Chelativorans sp. AA-79: one gene and its partner. The protein of the gene in region 2 binds, or shares a complex with, the protein of the main gene of each other region. Links are inferred from orthologs where the notes say so. Each region holds a gene or a part of one and is shown on either strand. Other genes may lie near its edges.

What was found. The genes of interacting proteins can lie anywhere in the genome.
Region 1: the proteins of pnp (region 2) and PVE73_RS13100 are in contact, whole or in part, in a cryo-EM structure (PDB 9QH0), measured with the Escherichia coli proteins. The link is inferred for Chelativorans sp. AA-79 from one-to-one orthologs.

What each region holds. Positions count from the first base shown.
Region 1 is NZ_CP120361.1:2,699,556-2,703,736, forward strand. The notes cover bases 7-3,136. They hold PVE73_RS13100 (Rne/Rng family ribonuclease), read right to left. Parts: upstream 2,814-3,136; coding sequence 207-2,813; downstream 7-206. Also shown: PVE73_RS13105 (N-acetylmuramoyl-L-alanine amidase), read left to right, coding at 3,393-4,181. UniProt on the Escherichia coli protein: Endoribonuclease that plays a central role in RNA processing and decay. Required for the maturation of 5S and 16S rRNAs and the majority of tRNAs. Also involved in the degradation of most mRNAs.
Region 2 is NZ_CP120361.1:5,163,094-5,168,094, forward strand. What follows is about bases 966-3,890. They hold pnp (polyribonucleotide nucleotidyltransferase), read left to right. Parts: upstream 966-1,316; coding sequence 1,317-3,464; downstream 3,465-3,890. Other genes in these bases: rpsO (30S ribosomal protein S15), read left to right, coding at 966-1,049; PVE73_RS25125 (class I SAM-dependent methyltransferase), read left to right, coding at 3,575-3,890. In the rest of the region: PVE73_RS25110 (HWE histidine kinase domain-containing protein), read left to right, coding at 1-637; more of rpsO, read left to right, coding at 780-965; more of PVE73_RS25125, read left to right, coding at 3,891-4,585; enoyl-ACP reductase FabI, read right to left, coding at 4,595-5,001. UniProt on the Escherichia coli protein: Involved in mRNA degradation. Catalyzes the phosphorolysis of single-stranded polyribonucleotides processively in the 3'- to 5'-direction. Also involved, along with RNase II, in tRNA processing.

The DNA.
Region 1 (4,181 bases), 2.5 Mb from region 2 along the record:
TATTTTCGTGGCAATGAGAAGGCGGCATGGCCGATCCTCAACTCATCTTGATCCTGGAGCCGATCACTTCTTGCCGAGATGCAGACCCCCCGCGCGTGCCGTTGAATGAAGAACAGCCGGAACAAAGGTCCGGCTGTTTCCGCGAATCCAGTGCGAATTGCGCACGCATTCATGCGGCACCGGGCGTTCCCCGGCTGCAAAATGCCTTAGAAGAAGCTCTTGCGCTGCCACCAGCCGGTCTTGCGCGGCGCTTCACCCTCTTCGCCCGTTGAGGAGACTACGGGCTCCGGCTCCTCCGAGGCATCGGCTGCTGCCGCCGTCCTGCGGCGCGAGGCGGGCTTCTTCTCCTTCTCTTCCGGCACAGCCTCCGTCGCATCGGCCGCCGCAGGCGCGGGTTCCTCATGCGTTTCGGAGTCGGGAGGAGAGGCGATCTCCGCCTGTGGCGCTTCTTCGACTGCAGCTTCCTTCTTGGCACGCGTCTTGCGGCGCGGCTTCTTGGCCGGAGCCTCTTCTGCCGGAGCCTCGGGAGTTGGCGCGGCCTCCGCCACGGCGGGAGCGGGTTCCGGTTCGGCCACCGCGGGTTCGGTCGCTTCCTCGCCCGATGGTGCCGTCATGGCATCCTCCGGGGCCGCCTCTTCACCTTCCTCGCGACGATTGCGCTTGCCTCCGCGCTTGCCCCGATGGCGCTTCTTGCGCGGTTCTTCCTCGCCGGCATCGGCTGCGACCGGTGCTTCGGTCTCCTCTCCGGCTTCGCTCGGCTCGTCTCCTTCCTCGGCCTCCTCGGCGGACTGCGGTGCGGCATGGTCGGCGCTCGCGCGGTCACGTCCGCCGCGCCTGCGGCGCTTGCGGCGACGCTTGCGCCCGGGAAGGCCTTGCTCTTCGGCGGCGATGGATCTCTCCTCGGGTTCATCCGCCGTTTCCTCTGCCGGGACCTCGTCCTCCGTTTCCAGCTCGACTTCCGGGGTGCCCTGGATGGCGGGCTTCGGAGCGGGCGCACGGGTGGAGGGCTCGCCCTTCACAATGGCGTAGTGCTGGTTGCCAAGTTCCTCGTCGGTGGCGATGGTGATTTCCACACCGAACCGAAGCTCGAGTTCCACCAGTGTCGAGCGCTTGTGGTTCAAGAGGTAGAGCGCGGTCGTGGTCGGCGTGCGCACGGTGATGTCGTGGCGTCCGTCCTTCAGCAGATATTCCTCGATTGCCCGGACGACCATCAGGGCAACGGAGGAATCCGAACGCACATGGCCCGTACCGCCGCAATGCGGACAGGGCTGCATGGTGCTTTCCAGAACGCTCGAGCGGATGCGCTGGCGCGACATTTCGAGCAGGCCGAAATGCGAGATACGGCCGACCTGAATGCGGGCGCGGTCGTTCTTGAGGCAGTCCTTGAGGCGTTTTTCCACCGCGCGGTTGTTGCGGTTCTCCTCCATGTCGATGAAGTCGATCACGATGAGACCGGCAAGGTCGCGCAGGCGAAGCTGCCGGGAAACCTCCTCCGCCGCTTCCAGATTGGTCTGGAGCGCGGTGTCCTCGATGGAATGCTCCTTGGTCGAGCGGCCGGAATTGACGTCAATGGCGACCAGGGCTTCGGTCTGGTTGATGATGATGTAGCCGCCTGACCTGAGCGTCACCTGGGGCTGCAGCATCTTGTCCAACTGCGCCTCGATGCCGTTTCGCGCGAAGATCGGAACCGTATCGCGATAGGGCTGCACGACCTTCGCGTGGCTCGGCATCAGCATGCGCATGAAATCCTTGGCCTCGCGATAGCCTTCTTCGCCGGCCACGAGAATCTCGTCGATGTCCTTGTTGTAGAGGTCACGAACGGAGCGCTTGATCAGGCTGCCTTCCTCGTAGACGAGGGCAGGGGCGATGGACTGGAGCGTGAGGCCGCGCACGCGCTCCCAAAGCCGCATCAGGTATTCGTAGTCGCGCTTGACCTCGGCCTTGGTGCGGTTGGCGCCCGCAGTGCGCAGGATCACGCCCATGCCGTCCGGCACGTCGAGGCTCTTGACGACGTCCTTGAGCCGCTTGCGATCCTGTACATTGGTGATCTTGCGGGAAATGCCGCCGCCGCGCGCCGTGTTCGGCATCAGCACCGAATAGCGGCCGGCAAGCGAGAGATAGGTGGTGAGTGCCGCGCCCTTGCTGCCGCGCTCCTCCTTCACCACCTGAACCAGCAGGATCTGCCGGCGTTTGATAACTTCCTGGATCTTGTAGCTGCGGCGCACGTGCCGGCGACGGCTCTCGGCCTCGTCGAGCGCGTCCTCGGCGCCAACCGTGTCGACCTCGTCCGAGCCATTCGCCTCCTCGGCGCCATTGTTCTCGGACGGGAAGGTCTCGGAAATCACGTCCTCCTGCACGGCCTCGGCCTGCGCCGGCTGGCTTTCGCCGGCTTCAGCGGCATCCGCCGCCACCGATGCCTCATCCCGGGAATCCGGCTTTCCGCTGCGCCGGCTGCCGCGGCGGCGCTTCTTCCCGCGTCCGGACTGGGCGTCGTTCTCCTCGGCCTCGTCATCCGCCGCGCGGGCCTCCTCGGCCTCGGCCTTCAGGATGGCCTGACGGTCGGCGACCGGGATCTGGTAATAGTCGGGATGAATCTCGCTGAAGGCGAGAAAGCCGTGGCGGTTTCCGCCATATTCGACAAAGGCCGCCTGAAGCGAGGGCTCCACACGGGTGACCCGTGCAAGATAGATGTTTCCCCTGAGCTGCTTCTTGTCTTGTGATTCGAAATCGAATTCTTCGATGCGGTTACCGCGCAGGACGACAACACGCGTTTCCTCCGGGTGGGAGGCGTCTATCAGCATTTTGTTTGGCATTAAGTCTTGTCTCCCCGGCAAGATCCTTCTGCCGGGTGGGAGCGTTTCGCGTCCCTGCCGCGCCGTTTCGGAAATCGTTGCCGGATAATTTGAGGCCTGCCGGCCGGGGCGTCGATGCAGCAGGATGCCGGATCGCCGCAAAACCGCTGCGGATCTTTCCGGAACAACTCCTCACTGCATTCAAAGCCATAGCATCGCCTGGCAGTACCGTTTCAACCAAGGCCCGGGCGCCGGGCCGCTACTTGCTCGTGTGAGCCGGCACGGGACCGCCCCGGCCGTTTTCCTCGCTTAAGGGTTCCGGCCAAGCCGCAAACACCTTGAAGAAATCCTTTGAGCCATCGTGGGTGCCGGCATCTCGCTTCGGAAACTTGCCCGTAAACCCGTACCTCAATTGGATTCGCGGTTTCCGCCGATGGGCGCACTGCAATGGTTCACTGCCGCTTTTATGATTTGCCACCGTCCATGGCAACCCTGAATTCGTCGCGGGGCCAGCCGCCCCGGGAGGCCGGTCTTGCCTTGAAGCGGCCCAAAGCTTCGTCTAACGGCATCTCACCAGGCGCCAATCGAACGGGGACCGACGTGCCGACCACACTTCATATGGGAAGAGAAGGGGCGAAGCGCCAGAAGGCTGGGCAGCGCGGCAGCGTCTCCACGGTGATCGGAAGCCTCTTCCTGGTTTTGCTCTCCTTCCTGACGCTGCTTCCCGATTCGGCCTTCGCCCAGCCGGCACAGCCTCTGGTCGCCTATGACTACCTTGCCGCCGGCGACCAGAACCGTACACGCATCGTGCTCAATTTCGACCGGGAGCCCAAGGTCGACTGGTTCCTGCTGCGTACGCCGCACCGGCTGGTGATCGACCTTCCGGAAACCGAATTCGGCATAGAAGAGGAGCAGACGAAGGCACAGGGTCTCGTCTCCCGGGTTCGTTACGGCCGCATGGCGCCGGACCATTCACGGATGATCTTCACCATGCCCGGCCCGTTCGCCGTCGAGGATCTGTCGGTTCTGAAGAACGAGACGTCGCCTGGTTACCGCCTGATCGTCGACATCGTCTCGACGTCCGAGACCGCCTTCGAGGCGGCCATGCGCGAGCGCATCACCGCCGTGCCCGATGCGGGAACAGCCAAGGAGGCGGTGCAGAGGAACCCCGAGGACGACCGCTTCACGGTCGCGATCGACGCCGGGCACGGCGGCATCGACAGCGGTGCGCGCGGGGTGAGCGGCACGCTGGAGAAGGCCATCACGCTTACCTTCGCCCGGGAACTCAAGAAGAAGCTCGAAGAGACAGGCAAGTACAGTGTCGTGCTCACCCGGGACGAGGATGTGTTCCTGCGGCTCGACGAGCGGGTGCGAATCGCGCGGGAGAAT
Region 2 (5,001 bases):
AGATCGAAAGACCGCGGAGAACGATATTCGGCTGCTCATGCGCGAGGTGGCACACCGCGCCAAGAATCAGCTCACCGTCGTCTCCTCGATGGCCAAGCAGACGGCACGCAGCTCGCGATCGCTGCCTGCCTTCCTGGATTCCTTCCAGAAGCGTCTCTATGGCCTGGCACGCTCGACCGACCTGCTGATCGCCGGCGGCGCCACCGGCGTTGAACTTCGCGAGCTGCTCATGGCGCAGATCGAACCCTTCCGTCCGGAAGATTTGAAGCGGCTGGGGGTTTCCGGGCCTCCCTTTCGTCTGTCGAACCAGGCCGCGCAGACGATCGGGCTTGCCATCCACGAACTCGCGACCAATGCAGCCAAATATGGCGCCTTCGCCACGCGAACCGGACGGCTCTCCGTCAGCTGGGCGGTCGAGGGGGACCTGCTGGTGCTCAACTGGCGTGAACATCTCACGCTTCTGCGGCGCCGCCCGGTGAGGCGCGGCTTCGGCACTGAGATCATCGAACGCATGCTGGGTGGGACGCTTGACGCGGAAATTTCGAGAACCTTCCACCGGGACGGGCTTGAATGCATCTTCCGCATCCCGCTAAAGCGGCTCGTGCCGGAACGCATACATACCGCCGCTCAGGGGTGATTGCCTTTTGGCTGGCAATTTACCGCATTATGCCCTATATGCGCCGCATCATAGCGTGTTTGACGCCATGTGACCGGCCCTTGCTGGACGACATCCCGGCTGTGGGCGACCAACTCCTCTATACCGAGAGAAAGGATGTTCGATGTCGATTACTGCCGAGCGCAAGCAGGAGCTTCTGGAGGAATTTGCCACTGTCAAGGGCGACACCGGTTCGCCTGAGGTCCAGGTGGCGCTCCTGACCGAGCGTATCAAGAACCTGACCGAGCATTTCAAAGACCACCACAAGGACAACCATTCCCGTCGGGGTCTGCTCAAGCTCGTCTCGCAGCGCCGCCGTCTGCTCGACTACGTCAAGCGGAAGGACGAAAGCCGCTACCAGACGTTGATCGAAAGGCTCGGGCTACGTCGCTAGTTCTGGCTGGCGGGTCCTCTCCGCAGGATCCGCCTCCAGCATGCCGGCACCCGCCGGAACACGGGTGCCATGGCTTCCCGGACACGACGTCCTGGTCGCCGCCGACGGACAGGTCATGGGGCAGGATTGCAGGATGCTTGCGGGCCGTTTCAAGCGGCTGCAGACCCAAGCTTCCCGTTGTCTTGCCCGTGGCTCGTCCTGAACAAGGAAGAAGGATGAAGGCGGATGCATGAACGCGTCCGGCCCTTCGAGAATCAAGGACAAGACATGTTCAAGCAACACAAAGTGGAAATCGAATGGGGTGGGCGTCCGCTCATCCTCGAGACGGGCAAGATCGCTCGTCAGGCCGACGGCGCCGTCCTTGCCACCTATGGAGAGACGGTCGTGCTCGCCACGGTCGTCTCCGCGAAGGAGCCGAAGCCGGGCCTCGACTTCTTCCCGCTCACCGTCAACTACCAGGAAAAGACGTTCGCCGCTGGCAAGATCCCGGGCGGCTATTTCAAGCGTGAAGGCCGCCCGAGCGAGAAGGAGACGCTGGTCTCCCGCCTCATCGACCGGCCCATCCGCCCGCTTTTCGTCGACGGCTACAAAAACGACACGCAGGTGGTCCTCACGGTACTTCAGCATGACCTGGAGAACGATCCGGACGTGGTAGCCATGGTCGCCGCCTCCGCCGCGCTCACCCTTTCCGGCGTGCCATTCATGGGCCCGATCGGTGCGGCGCGCGTGGGCTATATCGGCGGCGAGTACGTGCTCAATCCGCATGTCGACGAGATGGAGGAGACGAAGCTCGACCTCGTTGTCGCCGGCACCCAGGACGCGGTCCTGATGGTCGAATCGGAAGCCCAGCAGCTTCCGGAGGACGTCATGCTTGGCGCCGTGATGTTCGGGCACAAGAACTTCCAGCCCGTCATCGACGCGATCATCAAGCTCGCGGAAGTCGCCGCGAAGGAGCCGCGTGCGTTCCTTCCCGAGGATCTTTCCGCGCTTGAGGCCGAGATGCTGAAGGTGGTCGAGAGCGACCTGCGCGAGGCTTACAAGATCACCAACAAGCAAGAGCGCTATGGTGCGGTGGACGCCGCAAAGGCCAAGGTGAAGGAGACGTTCCTTCCCGAGGGTGCGGAAGAGTACAAGTGGGCGCCCGAACAGGTCGCCACGGTGTTCAAGGCGCTTCAGGCCAAGATCGTGCGTTGGAACATCCTCGACACCGGCAGCCGCATCGACGGTCGCGACCTGAAGACCGTCCGCCCGATCGCGGCGGAAGTGGGCGTTTTTCCGCGCACGCATGGCTCGGCCCTGTTTACCCGCGGCGAGACGCAGGCGATGGTGGTTGCCACGCTGGGCACCGGTGAGGACGAGCAGTATATCGACTCGCTTACCGGCACCTATAAAGAAGCGTTCATGCTGCACTACAATTTCCCGCCCTATTCGGTGGGCGAGACAGGCCGTATGGGCTCTCCCGGAAGACGCGAGATCGGCCATGGCAAGCTCGCCTGGCGAGCGGTTCATCCCCTGCTGCCCACGCCGGACCAGTTCCCCTACACAATCCGTGTGGTCTCCGAGATCACCGAATCGAACGGCTCCTCGTCCATGGCCACCGTCTGTGGCACTTCGCTGGCGCTGATGGACGCGGGCGTGCCGCTCGCCAAGCCGGTGGCCGGCATCGCGATGGGCCTCATCAAGGAAGATGACCGATTTGCCGTGCTGTCCGATATCCTCGGCGACGAGGATCATCTCGGCGACATGGACTTCAAGGTCGCCGGCACGGCCGATGGCATCACCTCACTCCAGATGGACATCAAGATCACCGGCATCACCGAAGAGATCATGAAGGTCGCCCTTGACCAGGCTAAGGGCGGTCGTCTCCATATTCTGGATGAAATGGCCCAGGCCATCTCCGAAGGACGCTCAGAGCTCGGCGAGTTCGCCCCCCGCATCGAGGTGATGCAGATCCCGACCGACAAGATCCGCGACGTGATCGGCACCGGCGGCAAGGTGATCCGCGAGATCGTGGAAAAGACCGGCGCGAAGATCAACATCGATGATGATGGCACGGTGAAGATCGCCTCCTCGAGTGCGAAGGAGATCGAGGCGGCCCGCAAGTGGATCCATTCCATCACGGCAGAGCCCGAGGTGGGCGAGATCTACGAGGGCACGGTCGTCAAGACCGCCGATTTCGGCGCCTTCGTGAACTTCTTCGGGCCGCGCGATGGCTTAGTCCACATCTCCCAGCTCGCGCCGGAACGCGTGCAGAAGACTACGGATGTCGTCAAGGAAGGCGACAAGGTCTTCGTCAAGCTTATGGGCTTCGACGAGCGCGGCAAGGTCCGCCTCTCCATGAAGGTTGTCGACCAGACGACCGGCAAGGAAATCGCGCGCGAAAAGAAGGAAGAGACCGAAGAGGTCGAGAACTGAGTTCTTCGACCTGATGTTTGCAACGGGCGCGGCAATTGCCGCGCCCGTTTTGCTTTCCAGCCTGTCTCCGTTAACCGGTGGCTCCGCCAACCGACCCTCAAGATCGATCTATGAACGAGGCTTTACCCACACTCCTCTTCCCCTTCGAGCGCGGCATCCTTGAGTTGCCGGGCAACGGCGAGCGGGCGCTTTTCTTCGGCGGTTCCGCGGGCTTTCCCCCGCCTGAGGGTTTCACCGCTACGCTCCATATGGTCCAGGATTTTCGCCCGGATTTCCTGGCGCTGCAGAGGGCCGGCTACTCTGTCACGCCGCAGGTGGAAGGCGAGGCCTACGACGCGGCGTTGCTGCTCCTCGGTCGTCATCGCCGGGAAAACGAGGTGCGGCTGGCCGCAGCTCTCGAGCGAGTCCGCCCTGCCGGACTCATCCTTGCCGCCGGTGCAAAACAGGACGGTGCGTCGAGTTTCCGCAACCGGATCGCCGAGTCCTTGCCGCTCGAAGGTCACCTATCCAAATACCACGGCGTTGTCTTCTGGCTTCGCCGCCCTCCGGCCCTCGAAGAGGGCACCCTCGCAATCCTCACGGCTCCGGCAGAGGCAACGGTGGACGGATATCAGACTGCGGCCGGCGGCTTTTCCGAGGGAGCGGTCGACGCGGGCTCTCGGCTGCTGGCCGACAGCCTGCCGCCGGACATTTCAGGGGACATAGCGGACTTCGCCGCCGGTTGGGGGTACCTGTCGCTCCGCGTGGCCGAATGCTTTCCCGTCTCGTCACTCGATCTCTACGAAGCGCATTTCCCATCGCTCGAGATGGCGAGACGGAATCTCGCTTCCCATGCACCGGGCGCGAACTGCCGCTTCTTCTGGCACGATCTCCTCGGGGAGTCGGTTGCGCACCGCTACGACGTGATCGTCATGAATCCGCCGTTCCACCGCAGCCGGGCCGCGGAGCCGGATATGGGTCGAGGCATGATCGAGGCGGCGGCGGCGCTCAAGCCCGGAGGGCGGCTGTTTCTCGTCGCCAATCGCGGCCTGCCCTATGAAGAAGAGATGCAGCGGCTGTTCACACAGCACGGCGAGATTTGCCGCGACGAGACCTACAAGGTGCTGTGCGGGACGAAATAGAGCCCGTTTCTATTTCGCCGCCTCCATCCTCTCCGCCGCCTCACCCGAACGTTTCAGCTCGTCCAGAACGGGCATGGAGACGATGTTGTAACCCGAGTCCACATAATGAATTTCACCGGTCACACCCGAGGAAAGGTCCGATAGGAGATAGAGCGCCGAACCGCCAATCTCATCGATGGTGACGGTGCGCCGCAGCGGCGAGTTGCGGCTCTGGTAAGTGAACATATGACGCGCATCCGAAATGCCGGCGCCCGCCAGCGTACGCACGGGACCTGCTGAAATCGCGTTCACGCGGACGCCACGTGGGCCGTAGTCGTTGGCGAGATAGCGGACACTGGCCTCCAGCCCCGCCTTGGCCACCCCCATCACATTGTAATTGGGCATCACGCGCATCGAGCCGGCATAGGTCAGCGTGA